Regions from separate parts of the Hydrogenophaga sp. PML113 genome, predicted to be linked through region 3. Evidence: predicted binding sites of a transcription regulator. Region 3 holds the regulator's gene; each other region holds the start of a gene.
The links. The regulator LexA, encoded in region 3, represses DNA repair genes until DNA is damaged. The targets are predictions, from matches to a motif close to ACTGTATNNNNATACAGT.
Positions count from the first base shown of each region.

Region 1: BHU06_RS21780 (LexA family transcriptional regulator) is a predicted target of LexA. The motif match lies at 1,346-1,363, and genes of this name have one in related genera.
Region 2: imuA (translesion DNA synthesis-associated protein ImuA) is a predicted target of LexA. The motif match lies at 2,234-2,251, and genes of this name have one in related genera.
Region 4: BHU06_RS09810 (PA0069 family radical SAM protein) is a predicted target of LexA. The motif match lies at 2,002-2,019, and genes of this name have one in related genera.

Region 1 is NZ_MIYM01000026.1:133-3,902, forward strand. It holds gene BHU06_RS21775 (SOS response-associated peptidase) at 161-871, opposite strand; gene BHU06_RS21780 (LexA family transcriptional regulator) at 1,367-1,795, shown strand; gene BHU06_RS21785 (Y-family DNA polymerase) at 1,830-3,140, shown strand; gene BHU06_RS21790 (hypothetical protein) at 3,308-3,634, opposite strand.
Region 2 is NZ_MIYM01000016.1:3,033-6,802, forward strand. It holds gene BHU06_RS20275 (methylmalonyl-CoA mutase) at 1-457, opposite strand, end outside; gene BHU06_RS20280 (cobalamin B12-binding domain-containing protein) at 454-876, opposite strand; gene BHU06_RS20285 (TetR/AcrR family transcriptional regulator) at 857-1,462, opposite strand; gene BHU06_RS20290 (YciI family protein) at 1,663-2,094, shown strand; gene imuA (translesion DNA synthesis-associated protein ImuA) at 2,263-3,054, shown strand; gene BHU06_RS20300 (DNA polymerase Y family protein) at 2,996-3,770, shown strand, end outside.
Region 3 is NZ_MIYM01000003.1:1,927-5,696, forward strand. It holds gene BHU06_RS06040 (D-2-hydroxyacid dehydrogenase family protein) at 1-787, opposite strand, end outside; gene BHU06_RS06045 (hypothetical protein) at 836-1,135, opposite strand; gene lexA (transcriptional repressor LexA) at 1,269-1,952, opposite strand; gene BHU06_RS06055 (asparaginase) at 2,044-3,000, shown strand; gene BHU06_RS06060 (NRAMP family divalent metal transporter) at 3,148-3,770, opposite strand, start outside.
Region 4 is NZ_MIYM01000004.1:286,663-290,432, forward strand. It holds gene BHU06_RS09800 (thiamine phosphate synthase) at 1-419, shown strand, start outside; partial or broken gene BHU06_RS22965 (DUF1653 domain-containing protein) at 416-655, shown strand; gene BHU06_RS22970 (oxidoreductase-like domain-containing protein) at 674-883, shown strand; gene BHU06_RS09810 (PA0069 family radical SAM protein) at 898-1,986, opposite strand; gene BHU06_RS09815 (3-oxoacyl-ACP synthase III family protein) at 2,239-3,273, shown strand; gene BHU06_RS09820 (acyl carrier protein) at 3,293-3,562, shown strand; gene BHU06_RS09825 (hypothetical protein) at 3,576-3,770, shown strand, end outside.

The DNA.
Region 1 (3,770 bases), on a different contig from region 3:
ACATCCTTGATCCGACGTAGTGTCGTGGCCGGTCTCATGGGCGGCCTTGGTCTGGTCTTGGGTGCTGCCACGAACGACATGCAAGGCCTAGGCGATGTGTTCGTGCTGAGCGTAATAGCTCTGGCGTCAGGCGCGTCGGGCTTCTACATCGCCAGATGACTCAGCCGAGAAGATCGGGAGAGGCGGGCGGCGGCACCTCATTCTTCTTTCGCTTGCCCCGCTCGGGCTCCGGGGTGGCCATCAGCAGGTGCGCCGGATACTGCTGCATAAAGTCCATCGAGCGCGATGCAGGCGCGTCGAGCCAGGCGTCATATTGATCCTCACGCAGGATCACCACCATGCGCTTCTCATCTTCCAGCCGGTGATACAGCCGGAACAGCTCATGGTCCTTAGCATTGACCGTGAGCATGGTGAAGCTGAAGACCTCTGATCCTGTCGCCTTTCGGTTGCTGGTCCACAGGCCAGCAATCCCCATCGGTTTGCCGTCCTTGCGCTGGATGCGTGTGGGTATGGGCGTGCCGCTGCGGTGGTCTGGCTCATAGATCCACTCGACGGGCACGATGCAGTGCTGAGCTTTGGCCCAGGGCTCCCGAAAGCTGGGCAGCTCGGCGACGGTCTCAGTGCGCGCGTTGTAGGTGCGGCGGCCGTATTTGATTTCGCCAGCCCAGAACGGGACCAAGCCGAAGAGGCCTGACATCACCTCCCGAGGCGGTACCGCTTCGTCGCCCACATCCTTGTTCGGGTGTCGGCGAATGAAGGGCGCTTCATAGAGCGGCCAAACATCGCTTTTCACCTGGGGCGGTGGGGCATCGACGCCGAAGTACAGGCGAAGTCGCTCAGTGGTGCTTACGGCCTGGTAGTTGGAACACATCACAAAGCTCTGGCTGGGGACTCTCGCGCATTGCTCACCGGCGGCGAACTTGATTGAGGCTCGTCAAACGTGGTGGGGAAGTTGTCCTGCGTTCGTTTCGGCTAGGCCGCAGGCCCTATCCACTTCCGTGTAACCGGCCCACTTTACTGCCGTTGTGCGACCACCAACCTGCGCGCTGTGCTAAAATAAATGTGAGCGCTCACTTTACATAAGATCGATCGTAACTACTGATTGCGATGATTTGATATGCATTTTGCATCGGCCTGATCCACCATGCAACATGGCCGCGGTGCGAGCCGAAAGGGCACCATAAAACTTCAATCGGTTGAAGACGATGGCTTCTGAGTAGCAGATGCTGTCCTGACGTTGGGCGACCACGCCCAACGTCGTACACCAGGCGCACACACATCGGGCTGGTCGCGGCGAGTGGTTGGCACATCACCAAAATCTCACCAGCCAAGGGTGCGGCTGTATACTGGATGTATGAACAGTACCATGGACGCCGCCGAGCCCGTGCCCCTGACGGCCACCGGGATGGTGCTGCCCATGCCCGAGTGCCCGGTACGCGCTGGCTTCCCCTCCCCTGCCGAGGACTTCGCCGTGACCCGACTGGACCTCACGCAGATCCTCGTCACCCACCCCCAAGCGACATTCCTGCTGCGTGTGGCAGGCTCATCGATGCGGGATGCCGGCATTGACGACGGTGACACGTTGGTCGTTGACCGCGCCATCAAGGCGCAGCATGGTCACGTGGTGGTAGCCGTGGTCGATGGCGAGTTCACTGTGAAGTACCTGCACCAGCGGGCGGGGCGGCTGCGTCTCAGGGCCGCGAATCCGACGTTTCCCGACATCGTGCCCAAGGACGGCCAGACCGTTGAGGTTTGGGGCGTCGTGAGTTCGTGCATCAAGCGCTTCGTCGTCTGAGCGCGAGCAATCACCCGATGCGAGCAATGCGGCCATGTATGCCCTGGTCGACGGAAATAACTTCTACGTCTCATGCGAGCGGGTGTTTCGGCCGAGCCTGATCGGCCGGCCCGTGGTCGTTCTCTCGAACAACGATGGATGCGCAGTCGCGCGTTCCAACGAGGCGAAGGACCTGGGTATCAAGATGGGTGCCCCCTGGTTCACCATCAAGCACCTGGAGCAAGAGGCGGGATTGGTGGGGCTGTCCGCCAACTTCACCCTCTATGGCGACATGAGCGACCGCATGATGAGCCTGGCCGCAGGCCTGGGCCCATCGCAAGAGATCTATTCCATCGATGAGAGCTTCATAGGGCTGCAGGGCCTACGCGGCGACCTGGTAGACCGCGCGCGCCGTGTTCGTGGGCGTGTTCTGCGGTGGACGGGCATTCCGACCTGCATCGGCATCGCCCAAACGAAGACGCTGGCCAAGCTGGCCAACCACATCGCGAAGACGGCTGAGCGAAAGCCGGGCAGCTACCCTGATGACTTGGCGCAGGTTTGCAACCTGGCGGCGCTGCCGGCGCAGGATCGGGATGACGTGCTGCAGGCGACCGAAGTTGGCGAGGTGTGGGGCGTGGGTCCACGGATCAGCAAGCAACTCAAGGAATTGGGCGTTTGCTCCGTTCTCGACCTGGCGCGCGCCGATCCGGGGACGATCCGCCGGCGGTGGGGCGTGACGTTGGAGCGCACCGTACGCGAGCTTCAAGGACAGGCCTGCATCGAGCTGGACGACGCGCCTGGTCCCAAGAAGCAGATCGCGTGCACTCGGTCCTTTGGCAGACCGATGCATGAGTTGCAGCCGCTGTTGGAGGCCGTGAGCGAGTTTGCCGGGAGAGCAGCCGAGAAACTGCGGGCGCAGCGCAGCCTGGCCACGGAAATGATGGTGTTCATGCACACCTCGCCCCATAGGCAAGGGCCCCAACTCTCGCGCAGCGTGGTCGTCCCCCTACGTCGGCCGACAGACGACACCCTGACTCTCGTTCAGGCGGCTGCTGATGGCATGCGCTACATGTACGCGCCTGGGTATCGGTTCATCAAGGCGGGGGTCATTCTGGTGGACCTGCAGCCAGCCGGCATGCATCAGCACGAGCTCGACCTGGATCTGCCGGACGAGGCCGCTGCAGAAGGCAAGCGCTCGCGCCTAATGCGCGCGATGGACACGATCAATGACCGCTTCGGAAAAGGAATGGTGCACGTGGCTGCGACCGGCAGGTCGAACCCTCAACGTGCATGGGAAATGAAGCAGGAGCGGCGCACGCCGCAGTACACAACCAGGCTTGAAGATGTCCCGGTGGCCAGGGCTTGAGATGCCGCTGCGAACAAGCCTCGGCCTCAGCGACGAGGACAGCAATCTGTCACGCGGACGTTCCTCAGTCGCAGATGCAGACGTTCGACTTTCTTGAACTCAGCGGCTGGCGCTGGCCGGGCGTTCGCGCGAAGACTAAGGCCGCGCTCGCGCCGCAGCGCCTTTGGCTACACGATCAGCTTGTAGAGGCCAAAGACAATAAGCGACAGGCCGAGGACGTCGAAGAAGATGCCGGCTGGCCGAGCCTTTCTCGGATGGCTAGTGATGACTCCGCCGGGGAATCGTGCCGTGGCCGGAATGAGGCCGGTTTGGATGGGATGGTTGATCCATTCGCCCATGCCAAAGAAGAAGACACCAAGGGCGATTGCGGCGGTAGGAAGAGTTGGGAACTCCTCCAACAAGCCTGCTCCGGAAAGCAAGAACAGGAACAGTCCCGCGGCCATTAGCACTTGATACCAGTGTTCAAGCGCGAGTTTCGAGATCGGGTTCTCCATGTGGCGGGCCTCCCTCTGGATGGGCGAACACTATACAGGTGGCCACACGATGGTGCCGAAGCGCATGGCTGCTCCCTCGGTTGTTCGACCTAACGTTCGAGGTAAGCGGCGGTCTGCCGCAAGACGGCTCCTTGAC
Region 2 (3,770 bases), on a different contig from region 3:
CACCATCGAGCGCGACCTGCATGTCGTCGGCGTTGTTGACCACGGTGCCACAGGTGCCGAGCAGCTCGGCCGGCACCTCGTCGGCGTCGTAGCCGCGGAAGACCGAGTTGCAGGGAATCAGCGACAGCGCCGAGGCGCCCAGGCCCAGGATCTCCTTGACGCGGACGTTGTAATCCTCGGGCACGCCCAGGCCGATGAGCTGGCGCTGCGACCAGCTGCGCCCCCGGTACATGGTGGAGTAGATGCCGCGCGTGAACGGGTACTGGCCGGGATAGCCCAGGCTTTCCGCGTAGGACTCGGTGCGCCGGTCGCTGGGCGTGTACAGCGGCTTGACCGGAATGCCCGATCGGTTGTGCACGGTGGCATCGCCCGGCACCGCCTTGGCGAACTCATCGGCCCAGCGCTGCTCACCTTCGGGCACGGACGCGGCGTGCAGGTGCTTGTCGACGGCGTTCATGCTTGCGCTCCTTGCAGTTCGCGGCGCTTGGTCGTGAGCGCCTTCACGTGCTCGACCACCTCGTCGAGCGAGGTGCCCGGGTGGAACACCCGAGCCACGCCGCTCTCGAGCAACACACCTTCGTCCTTGTGCGGCACGATGCCGCCGACGATCACCTGCACGTCGCCCAGGCCGGCCTCGCGCAGCGCGGCCATGAGCCGGGGCACGATGAGGTGGTCGGTGGCCAGCGAGGAGATGCCGATCACGTCGGCGTCCTCTTCCAGCGCAAGCTTCACCACGGTGGGAATCTCCTGCCACGGCGGCGTGTAGATCACTTCCATGCCCGCGTCGCGCAGGCAGGCCGCGATCACGCGGCTGCCACGGTCGTGGCCATCAAACCCTATCTTGGTGACGATCACCCTAGGCGGACGTTTCAACATCCTGCTTCTCCTTGACCAGCCCCACGAATTTCCGCGCCAGGGCGCGTGGGGTATCGCGTCCTTGGGGGTCGAACCAGAAAGGCGCCCAGTTCAGGGCACCCATGAGCATCAGTCGCATCGAGCGGCGGTCGATGCCGGGCGCCAGGGGCAGGCCGGCGATGGCTTCGCGGAAGTAGCGCTCGTGGTTGCCGCGCAGATCGCGCAGGCGATCGGCGATGCGGGGAATGTCGTCGGGCAGCACGCGGATCAGCACCTGCGCGTAGTCGCTGTCGCGCAGCACGGTCTCCAGGTGGGCGCGGCACAGGGCCTCGAGCCGCTGCCAGGGATCGGCCTCGCGCGCCACGGCGGTGGCGGAGGCGGTTTCAAGCGCCTGCACGCCGGTGGCGTACACGGCCAGCAGCAGCTCGTCCTTCGAAGGGAAGTGGTAGTAGACCGAGCCCGCGAGCATCTTGGCCTCCACCGCGATGTCGCGCATGGACGTACCCGCGTAGCCGTGCAGCGCGAACAACCGCGCGGCTGCGTCGAGCAGATCGGGCAGGCGGTTGTCGGAGCGTGGACCCCGAGAGGTCTTGGTGGCGGCCGGCATATAATAAGCAATCGTTCGTTAGGTTTAAGTGTGATTCCAGATTCGGCCGATGTCAACCGGCCCCCACCCAGGGTTTTCTTGGATCTGCCGTTCATCGGCTTGTGGGCCGCGCCACCGGCCGGGATGTCGATGCCGCGCGGGCTGGGCCGTCGTGGTGATGCAATGCCCTATTGCGATCACTCAACACACAGGAGAACCCCATGCGATTCATCGTGATGGTCAAGGCCACGGCCGACAGCGAAGCGGGCGTGATGCCCACCGAACAGGAACTGGCCGAGATGGGCCGCTTCAACGAAGAACTGGTGAAGGCCGGCGTGATGGTCTCGGGCGAAGGCTTGCACCCGAGTTCGCAGGGCGCGCGCGTGCGCTTCTCGGGCCAGCAGCGCAGCGTGATCGACGGCCCCTTCGCCGAGACCAAGGAGCTCGTCGCCGGCTTCTGGATCTGGCAATGCGCCTCGCTGCAAGAAGCCATCGACTGGGTCAAGCGCTGCCCCAACCCCATGCGCGGCGAATCGGAGATCGAGATCCGCCGCGTCTTCGAGGCCGAGGACTTCGGCGAGGCCTTCACGCCCGAGCTGCGTGAGCAGGAGGAGCGGCTGCGCGAACAGCTGATCGCGCAGCACAAGCGCTGAGACAGCGGGTCCGTCTCCTGGCCGAGGGGACGCAAGCCCTTGGCCCCACGCAGCGCCTGGTGAGGTGCGTGCGGGCAGGCGCCCGGGCGCCAGCCATCGGTTCATCGCCTGAATCCTTCAGGCAAGCATCACATGTGATACTGTACATAAATACAGTATCTAGATGCCATGCTCTCCCCCTCGGCCGAGCCTTCGGCCCTCCCCCCGTCCGCGGCGCCCTGGCCGCGCCGCGTGGCCGACGCCCTCTGGCGCGGCCATGAAATCGGCGCGCCGCTGGCGCGCGTGCACCCCTCGGGCTGGGACGCGCTGGACCGCGAGCTGCCCGGCGGCGGCTGGCCCTGCCGCGCGCTCACCGAGGTCTTGCAGGCCCGCGCCGGCGCCCATGAGTGGCGCCTGCTCGCGCCCTGCCTGCCGCGCCTGGCCAGCGCAGGGCGCAGCCTGGCCCTGGTGGGACCGCCCTGGGTGCCGCATGGGCCAGGGCTGCAGCAGCTGGGACTGCCGGCGCGCCAGCTGATCTGGGTGCAAGCCGACAGCGAGGCCGAGCGCCTGTGGGCGAGCGAGCAACTCATCCGCGCCAACGCCTGCGGCGCGCTGCTGGCCTGGCTGCCGCAGGCCAGCCCCGAGGCCCTGCGCCGCCTGCAGGTGAGCGCGCAAGGCAACGACGGCCTGGTGCTGCTGTTTCGCCCGCAGGCCGCGCGGCACCAGGCCTCGCCCGCGCCGCTGCGCCTGCTGGTGCAGCACAGCCCCGACTGGGCCCTGCGCGTGCGCCTGCTCAAGCGCCGCGGCCCGCCGCACGACAGCGAATTGCGCCTGCCCTCGGTGCCGGGCGCGCTGGACGCCCTGCTCACCCCGCGTCTGCGCGCGCTGGGCCGACGGACCCCTGAAAACGAGGAGGCCGCCGATGTGGTGGGCCGCACTGATCCTTCCCGAAGCGAGCGGCGGCAGCGGCAGCGCGCCTGAAGCGCCAGGGTGGCGCCTCGCCGAACTGGGCACCTGGGCCTTGCAGTTCACGCCGCGGGTGGCCCTGGTCGAGGGCGCCACGCTCATGGAACTGGAGGCCAGCCAACGCCTGTTCGGCGGCCAGGCGGCGCTGCGCGAGCGCGTGCGCGAGGCGGCCGCGGCCGAGTTCGGCATCCACCGCATCGGCTGGGCCCCGACCGGCCTGGCCGCGCTGGCCTTCGCGCGCGCGGGTGTCGAGGGCGTCGACCCTGGTGTACCGCTGGCGCGCGCGCTGGACCGCTTGCCGATGGACACGCTTGGGGCCGTGGCCCCGCACCGCGGCACGCTCGCGCGCCTGGGCTGCCGCACGCTGGGCGACCTGCGCCGCCTGCCGCGCGCGGGCCTCGGCCGACGCTTCGACGCCGCGCTGCTGGAGGCGCTGGACCAAGCCCATGGCCAACGCCCCGAGACGCACGGCTGGCTCGCGCCCCCCGAGACCTTTCGCGCGCGGCTGGAAATGATGTCGCGCGTGGAAGACGCGCCCTCGCTCATGCACGGCGCGCACCGCCTGCTGCTGCGCCTGGGCGGCTGGCTGGGCGCGCGGCACCGCGGCGTCACGGCCTTCGCGCTGCGCTGGGCGCACGACACCCTGCGCGCGCGCGCCGCGGGCGAAGGCGGCGAACTGGTGCTGCGCACGCGCACGCCCACGCGCCGCGTCGAGCACCTGGCGCGCCTGC
Region 3 (3,770 bases):
GGCCCCGGTTGAGCGCGGTGATCAAGGCGTCGGGTTCGATGAGTTCCGCGCGCGAGGTGTTCACCAGCAGCGAGGTGGGTTTCATGCGCAGCAGGTCGTCGAGCTTGACGCAGCCCAGGCTGCGTTCGCCCAGCCGCAGGTGCAGGCTGAGCACGTCGCAGCATTCGAAGAAGCCTTCCTTGGACGTGGCCACGTCGTAGCCGTCGCTCACGGCGCGGGCACGGGCCTCCTCGGAGCCCCACACCACCACGCGCATGCCGAAGGCGCGGCCGTAGCCGGCCACCAGTTGGCCGATGCGGCCGTAGCTCCACACGCCCAGGGTTTTGTCGCGCAACACCATGCCCACGCCGAAGTTGGGCGGCATGGCGGAGGACTTGAGCCCCGACTGCTGCCAGGCGCCGTGCTTGAGGTTGGCGACGTACTGCGGGATGCGGCGCATGGCCGCGAGCACCAGCGCCCAGGTGAGTTCGGCCGTGGAGACGGGCGAGCCGACGCCCTCGGCCACCGCGATGCCGCGCTCGGTGCAGGCGCCGACGTCGACGTGGCTGCCCACACGCCCCGTCTGGGCGATGAGCTTGAGGCGGGGCAGCTTGTCGACGAGCTGACGGGTGATGGGCGTGCGTTCGCGGATCAGCACGAGCACGTCGGCGTCGCGCAGGCGGATGGACAGCTGGCCGACACCCTTGACGGTGTTGGTGAAGACCTTGGCGGGGTAGGGCTCGAGCTTCTCGGCGCAATGCAGCTTGCGCACGGCGTCCTGGTAGTCGTCGAGGATCACGATGTTCATGCCGCCTATTGTGCCCGGCCCCCTCGTGGCGGCCGGGCAGCGGCGCGCTCAGGCCACCCGGCGTTGCAGCGTGGCGGGCGCGGCGCCGTCGAGCGCCGCGAGGCGGTCCAGCTCGCGGCAGACCTCGTCGATGCGGCCCGCGAGCGCGACGCGGCCGTCGTGGGCGTGCGAGGTATTGGCCGCCGAGCGGCCCAGCCAGCCCGCGCGCGCGAAGCGGCGCACGGCGGGGGTGGTGGGCGGCGTGGCCTTGGGGGTATCGCGCGCGTGCGGCTCGGGCAACCAGCAGTCGATCAGTTGCAGGGGCTTGCGCCAGCTGTTCGATGCAAAGGAGTGGAAGAACAGTCCCATGTGAAACACCTCGTCAAGGGGTTGAACACAGGCAGGATTGATCTGGAATGCCGTCGCTGCGGGGTTGCGTGAGCGGCCGGTGGCCGATTCAGGCAACGCCCGCCACCCGCAGTGGCGGCGCCGACCCCTGGGGTCAGTTCTGGAAGTTGTTGCGGATCAGGCCCACGGCCAGGCCCTCGATTTCGAAGGGCTCACCGGGCTCGACCACGATGGTGGGGTAGTCGGGGTTTTCGGCGTGCAGTTCGATGTGGTCGCGCAGGCGCATGTAGCGCTTGACGGTGACGTCGTCGCCCAGGCGGGCCACCACGATCTGGCCGTTGCGCGCCTCGCGCGTGGAGGCCACGGCGAGCAGGTCGCCGTCCAGGATGCCGGCGTCGCGCATGGACATGCCGCGCACGCGCAGCAGGTAGTCGGGGGTGCGCTGGAACAGGCTGGGCTCGACGCTGTAGGTCTGGTCGACGTGCTCCTGCGCGAGGATGGGCGAGCCCGCCGCGACGCGGCCGATGAGGGGCAGCACCAGCTGCGCCAGACCGGGCAGCGGCAGGGAGAGCTGGCTGTCGCGGGCCGCATGGATACTCTGCAGGTCGGCCCGGCGCAAGCGGATGCCGCGTGAGGTGCCGCTGACCAGTTCGATGACGCCCTTGCGCGCCAGGGCCTGCAGATGCTCTTCGGCCGCGTTGGCCGACTTGAAGCCCAGTTCGGCCGCGATTTCGGCGCGCGTGGGCGGTGCCCCGGTGCGCGCGATGGCGGTCTGGATCAGCGCCAGGATCTGCTGTTGGCGGGCGGTGAGCTTGGGAGCGGCTTGGGTGTCGAGCATGGAACCTCGCATCAAGGGCTGGTGGGCCGGAGTTGGATACTGTTTGGGTATCCAGTATCTGTATTTTTAACCAGTTATTGGGAGAAGGCAAGTGGGTGAAGGCACAAAGGCCACGCGGATCGTCGTGCTGGGCATGGGCGGGACCATCGCCGGCCGGGCCGAGCGTGCGGGCGACAACGTGGGCTACGACGCGGGGGCGGTGCCGGTCGAGGACCTCGCGGCCGGCCTGCCCGCGCTGCGCGGGCGGGACCTGGCCTTCGAGCAGGTGGCGCAGATCAACAGCAAGGACATGCGCCTGGCCGATCTGCAGCGGCTGGTGGAGCGCGCGGGCCGGCACCTGGCCGACCCCGCCGTGCAAGGGCTGGTGGTCACGCACGGCACCGACACCATCGAGGAGACCGCCTACCTGCTGCAGACGCTGCTGGCGCCGGCCAAGCCCCTGGTGCTGACCTGCGCCATGCGCCCGGCCACGGCGGTGTCGCCCGACGGCCCGCAGAACCTCAGCGATGCCGTGGCCGTGGCCACCGAACCGGGCGCACGCGGCGTGCTGGTGGTGTGCGCGGGGCGCGTGCACGGCCCCCTTGAAGTGGCCAAGCAGCACCCATACCGCACCGACCCTTTCGATTCCGGCGACGCCGGCGTGATTGCGCTGGTGGAGGAGGGGCGTGTGCGGCGCTTTCGCGATTGGCCCGCGGCGGCGCGCCACGCGGCGCGGCTGCAGGCCTTCCTGCGCGCGCCGGCCATGCCGCGCGTGGCCTGGCTGAGCAGCCACGCCGACGCGGCGGCCTGGCCGGTGCGCGCGCTGCTGGCCGCGCCGCCCGAGGCGCGGGTACAGGGCATCGTGGTGTCGGGCACGGGCAATGCGTCGCTGCACGCCGAACTCGAGGCCGCGCTGCGCGAGGCCGAGGCGGCCGGCGTGCGCGTGGCCATCGCCAACCGCAACGGCGCGCCACCAGTGCCGTACCCCCAGCAGCCCTTCGCCGACATCGACGGCCTGTCGCCGCCCAAGGCGCGCTGGGCGCTGGCGCTCGAGCTGCTGGACGCCTGAGGCTGGACGCCTTCGCCGCGCTGGGCGCCCATCCCTGGACCTACCCCATGCTGGAGTGGGCGCATATCGCGGGGTGTCGCCGGGCTGCTGGGCAAGCGGTTGCAGGAGGTGCGTGTGGGGGGCAGGGCGCGGCGCGGCCGGCGCGGCTCACAGCGTGGCCAGCATGGCGCCCACGGTCAGCGCCATGGCGACCGTGGCGATCCAGCCGAGCACGCGCAGGCGCGGGCCGATGACGTGCGGGCCCATCGTCGAGGGTCGTGCGGCCAATAGCATCATCACGACCATGATGGGCACGGCGATCACGCCGTTGATCACCGCCGACCAGAACAGCTCCCGCACGGGGTCCATCGGCGTGAAGCACAGCAGCACGCCGCCCACCGTGGCGGTGGCGATCACGCCGTAGAAGCCGCGGCCTTCTCCCTTGTCCAGGCGCGCGCTCAGGCTGCCCGACCAGCCCGCCGCCTCGGCCACGGCGTAGCCGGCGGAGCCCGCGAGCACCGGCACCGCCAGCAGGCCGGTGCCGATGATCCCCAGGCTGAACAGCATGAAGGTGAATGGCCCGGCCACGGGACGCAAGGCCTCGGCCGCCTGGGCCGAGGTCTGGATGTTGGTGACGCCCGCGGCATGCAGCGTGGCCGCCGTGCTCAGGATGATGAAGAAGGCGATCAGGTTGGAGAACGCCATGCCGATGCTGGTGTCGATCTTGATGCGCCGCAGGTGGCGGCGCACGTCCTGTCGGGTCTGGGGCGGCTTGCCGTTGGCGTCTTCCA
Region 4 (3,770 bases), on a different contig from region 3:
CCGAGCGCACCACCATCGCCACCGCACAGGCGCGCGGCCTGCAGCTGGGCATGAGCTCGCACAGCCTGTGGGAGCTGTGCCGCGCGCGCGGCGCCGGGGCCGACCTGATCGCCTGCGGCCCGGTCTGGCCCACGCTCACCAAGGACATGCCCTGGCACGCGCAGGGCCTGGACAACCTGGCCTGGTGGGTGCGCATGGCCGGACGGCCGGTGATCGCCATCGGCGGCATCCTGGACCCCGACCAGCTCGAACAATGCGCCACCACCGGCGCGGCCACGGTGTGCGTGGTGCGCGGCCTGGGCGAGGACCCGCGCGCCACGCTGCCGCGCTGGCAGCGCGCTTGGGAAGCGGGACACGCCGCGCCGCGCCGCCCCGCCCCGGCGTGGCCACATCCCACGCTGTCGCCCGAGTGCGCGTGAACGACGACGACCTGCCCCCGCTGACCCCCACACCGCCCGGCCTGTACCGCCACTACAAAGGCGGCTGGTACGAGGTGATCGACACCGTGCGCTGCAGCGAGACGCTGCAGCCGCTGGTGCTGTACCGCGCGCTCTACGGCGCGGGCCTGAAAGGCGGGGGCCTGTGGGTGCGGCCTTCGGCCATGTTCAATGAGACCGCTGTCTTCGAGGGCCGGGAGCAGAAGCGCTTCCGCCGCGTCCGCGCGGCCGAGCTCATGCCCGCCGACCGGGCCAGCGCGCAGGCGCTGATCGCGCACCTGCGCGGCCGCGCGCAGCGCCAGGGCGTCGACCTGGACAGCGCCCTGCGCGCCCCGCCACCCGAGCCCGGCACCTGCTGCGGCCGCGGCTGCCACGGCTGCGTGTGGGAGGGCTACTACCACGCCGTGCGCTACTGGGCCGACGACGCGCTGGAGCGGCTGGGCTGAGGCCGCCGGCCGCGTCAGAACAATTCCCGCTGCGCCGACAGCGCCGCCGGCTGGAAGCGCGACAGGTCCATGGCCTCGCGCTCGGTGGCGTAGCCCAGCCGCGCGCAGGCCTTGTGGAAGCGCTGGCGCAGCAGCTCGGCCCAGGGGCCGCTGCCCTTCATGCGGGTGGCGAAATCGCTGTCGTAGTCACGACCGCCGCGCATGTCCTGGATGCGCGCCATCACCCTCCCCGCGCGCTGCGGGCAGTGCTGCAGCAGCCACTGGCGGAAGATGGGCGCCAGCTCCCAGGGCAGGCGGATCACCTGGTAGAAGGCGCGCCGCGCGCCGGCCTCGCGCGCGGCCTCCAGCACCTGCTCCATGTCTTCGTTCAGGAAGGGAATCTGCGGCGACACGCTCACGCCCACGGGGATGCCGGCCTCGGCCAGGGTGCGGATGGTGCGCAGTCGCCGGTGCGGCGCGGCGGCGCGCGGCTCCAGGGCGCGCGCCAGCTTGGGGTCCAGCGTGGTGATGGTGACGTAGACCGCCGCCAGGCCCTGCTCGGCCAGCGGCGCGAGCAGGTCGATGTCGCGCTCCACCCCGCTGCCCTTGGTGACGATGCCCACCGGGTGGCGCGCGCGGGCCAGCACGTCCAGCGTGGCGCGCGTCAAGCGCAGCTCGCGTTCGATGGGCTGGTAGGCGTCGGTCACGGTGCCCAGGGCCACCATGCTGGGCTCGTAGGACGGGCGCTGCAGCTCGCGCGCCAGCACCTCGGCGAAACCACGCTTGGCGATGAGGCGGGTCTCGAAATCCAGCCCCGGCGAGAGGTTGAGGTAGCTGTGGCTGGGCCGCGCGTAGCAGTACACGCAGCCGTGCTCGCAGCCCCGGTAGGGGTTGAGGCCGTGCACGAAGCCGATGTCGGGCGAGGCGTTGGTGGTGATCGCGCTGCAGGCGTCCTCCCAGCTCACGCTGGTGGCGGGCGCGGCGTGTTCTTCGGCCTGCGCGGCGTCGAGCGTGCTCCAGCCGTCGTCGAAAGCGGCGCGCGCGGCGGACTCGAAACGGTGGGGCTGTCGGAAGGACACGCCTCGCCCTTTGAGGGCCGCCACGGGGATGTGGACCTCGGTCATGAGGGCCTCCAAAATACTGTACAAAACCACAGTATATGAAGCACCCAGCCGGCGCGCACGGCCGCCCGTCGTCGCCGCCAGGGCCACGAACTGGCCCGGTTCCCCGCGCGCCCCCCACTTGTGTGACTTATGCCCGTCGCCCAATGTGGGGGCACGCATCGGCCCCTCCTTATACTGACCAGGGTAAGCCAAAAGACGTCCAGCCCTCGCGCTGAGATCGCCCGTTCTTCCAGATTTCAAGAGGGACCCCGGTTGAGCCAATCGAACATCGGCGGCTTTCGCCTGGCCGGCGTGAGCACCTGCCTGCCGCCGACGGTGGTGGACAACCTCGACCCGGCCCTGGGCTTCGCCCCCGAGGACGTGCGCAAGGTGGTGGCCATGGCCGGCGTGCGCGAGCGCCGCGTGGTCACGCCCGGCCTCACCTCGGCCGATCTGTGTTTTCGCGCCGCCACGCGGCTGATGGAGCGCCTGGGCTGGGCGCCCGACACCGTGAGCGCGCTGATCTTCGTCACCCAGACGCCCGACCACTTCCTGCCCTCCACCAGTTGCCTGTTGCAGCAGCGACTGGGCCTGCCCGACAGCTGCGCCGCCTTCGACGTCGGTCTGGGCTGCTCGGGCTACCCCTATGGCCTGTACCTGGCGGCCGCCATGCTGCGCGGCGGCGGCCACCGGCGCGTGCTCATGCTGCACGGCGAAACGCCCAGCCGCTTCGTCAGCCCCGAGGACCAGGCCACCGTGCTGCTGTTCAGCGACGCCGGCTCGGCCACCGCGCTGGAACTCGACGACGACCCGGCCGCTGGCGGCCAGTTCGTGCTGCACACCGACGGCAGCGGCGCCGAAGGCCTGATCCTGCGCGGCGGCGCCTTCCGCGACCGCGAGCCGGCCGACCCGCGCCACCGCTTCCTGGAAATGGACGGCGCGGCCATCTTCAACTTCACCATCAAGCGCGTGCCCGCGCTGATCGCCGACACCCTGGCCTTCGCCGGCAAGGCGGTGGCCGACGTCGACGCCTTCGTCTTCCACCAGTCCAACCGCTTCATCATGAAACACCTGATGAAGAAGAGCGGCCTGCCGGACGAGCGCGTGCCGATGTCGATCGAGGACAGCGGCAACTGCGGCGGCCCGTCGGTGGCGGTGGCGCTCACGCGCCGGATCGCGCCGCCGCCGCCCGGGCAGCACCGGCTGTGGATGCTGCTGGGCTACGGCGTGGGCCTGTCCTGGGGCGCCGCCCTGGTGCGGGCCGATCACCGCACCCTGCTGCTGCACGACGACGGCGAAGGCCTGTGATCCACCCCAACCGCTCCGCATGACGCCCAGCACCCGCCCCACCATCACCCAGACCGAGGCCCTGGCCATGCTGGCCGAGTGCTTCAACGTGCCGCCCGAGAGCCTGCACCCGGACGTGGAACGCGAGTCCATCGAAGACTGGGACTCCATGGGCGCGCTGATGCTGATCGCCGAACTCGACGAGCGCTTCGGCATCGAGCTCACGGCCGAGGTTTCGCGCGAGATGACGCGCATCGGCCACGTGCTGGACTTCCTGCGCGAGCAGGGAGCGCTGCGTGCGGGCGACTGAACCGAGCCGCCCCGTGGCGCCGGCACCGGCGCCACGCGTGCCGGCGCACGACAAGCTCGGCCGCCTGGTGGCGCGCAGCCTGGGCCTGGACGAAGCCGCGCTGCGCGAGGGCCTGCGCCCGGCCACGCTGGACGACCTGCCCCAGCTCATCGCCCTGCGCCGCGAGCACCTGCTGCCCGGCCACGAATGGGACGACGACGCCTACCTG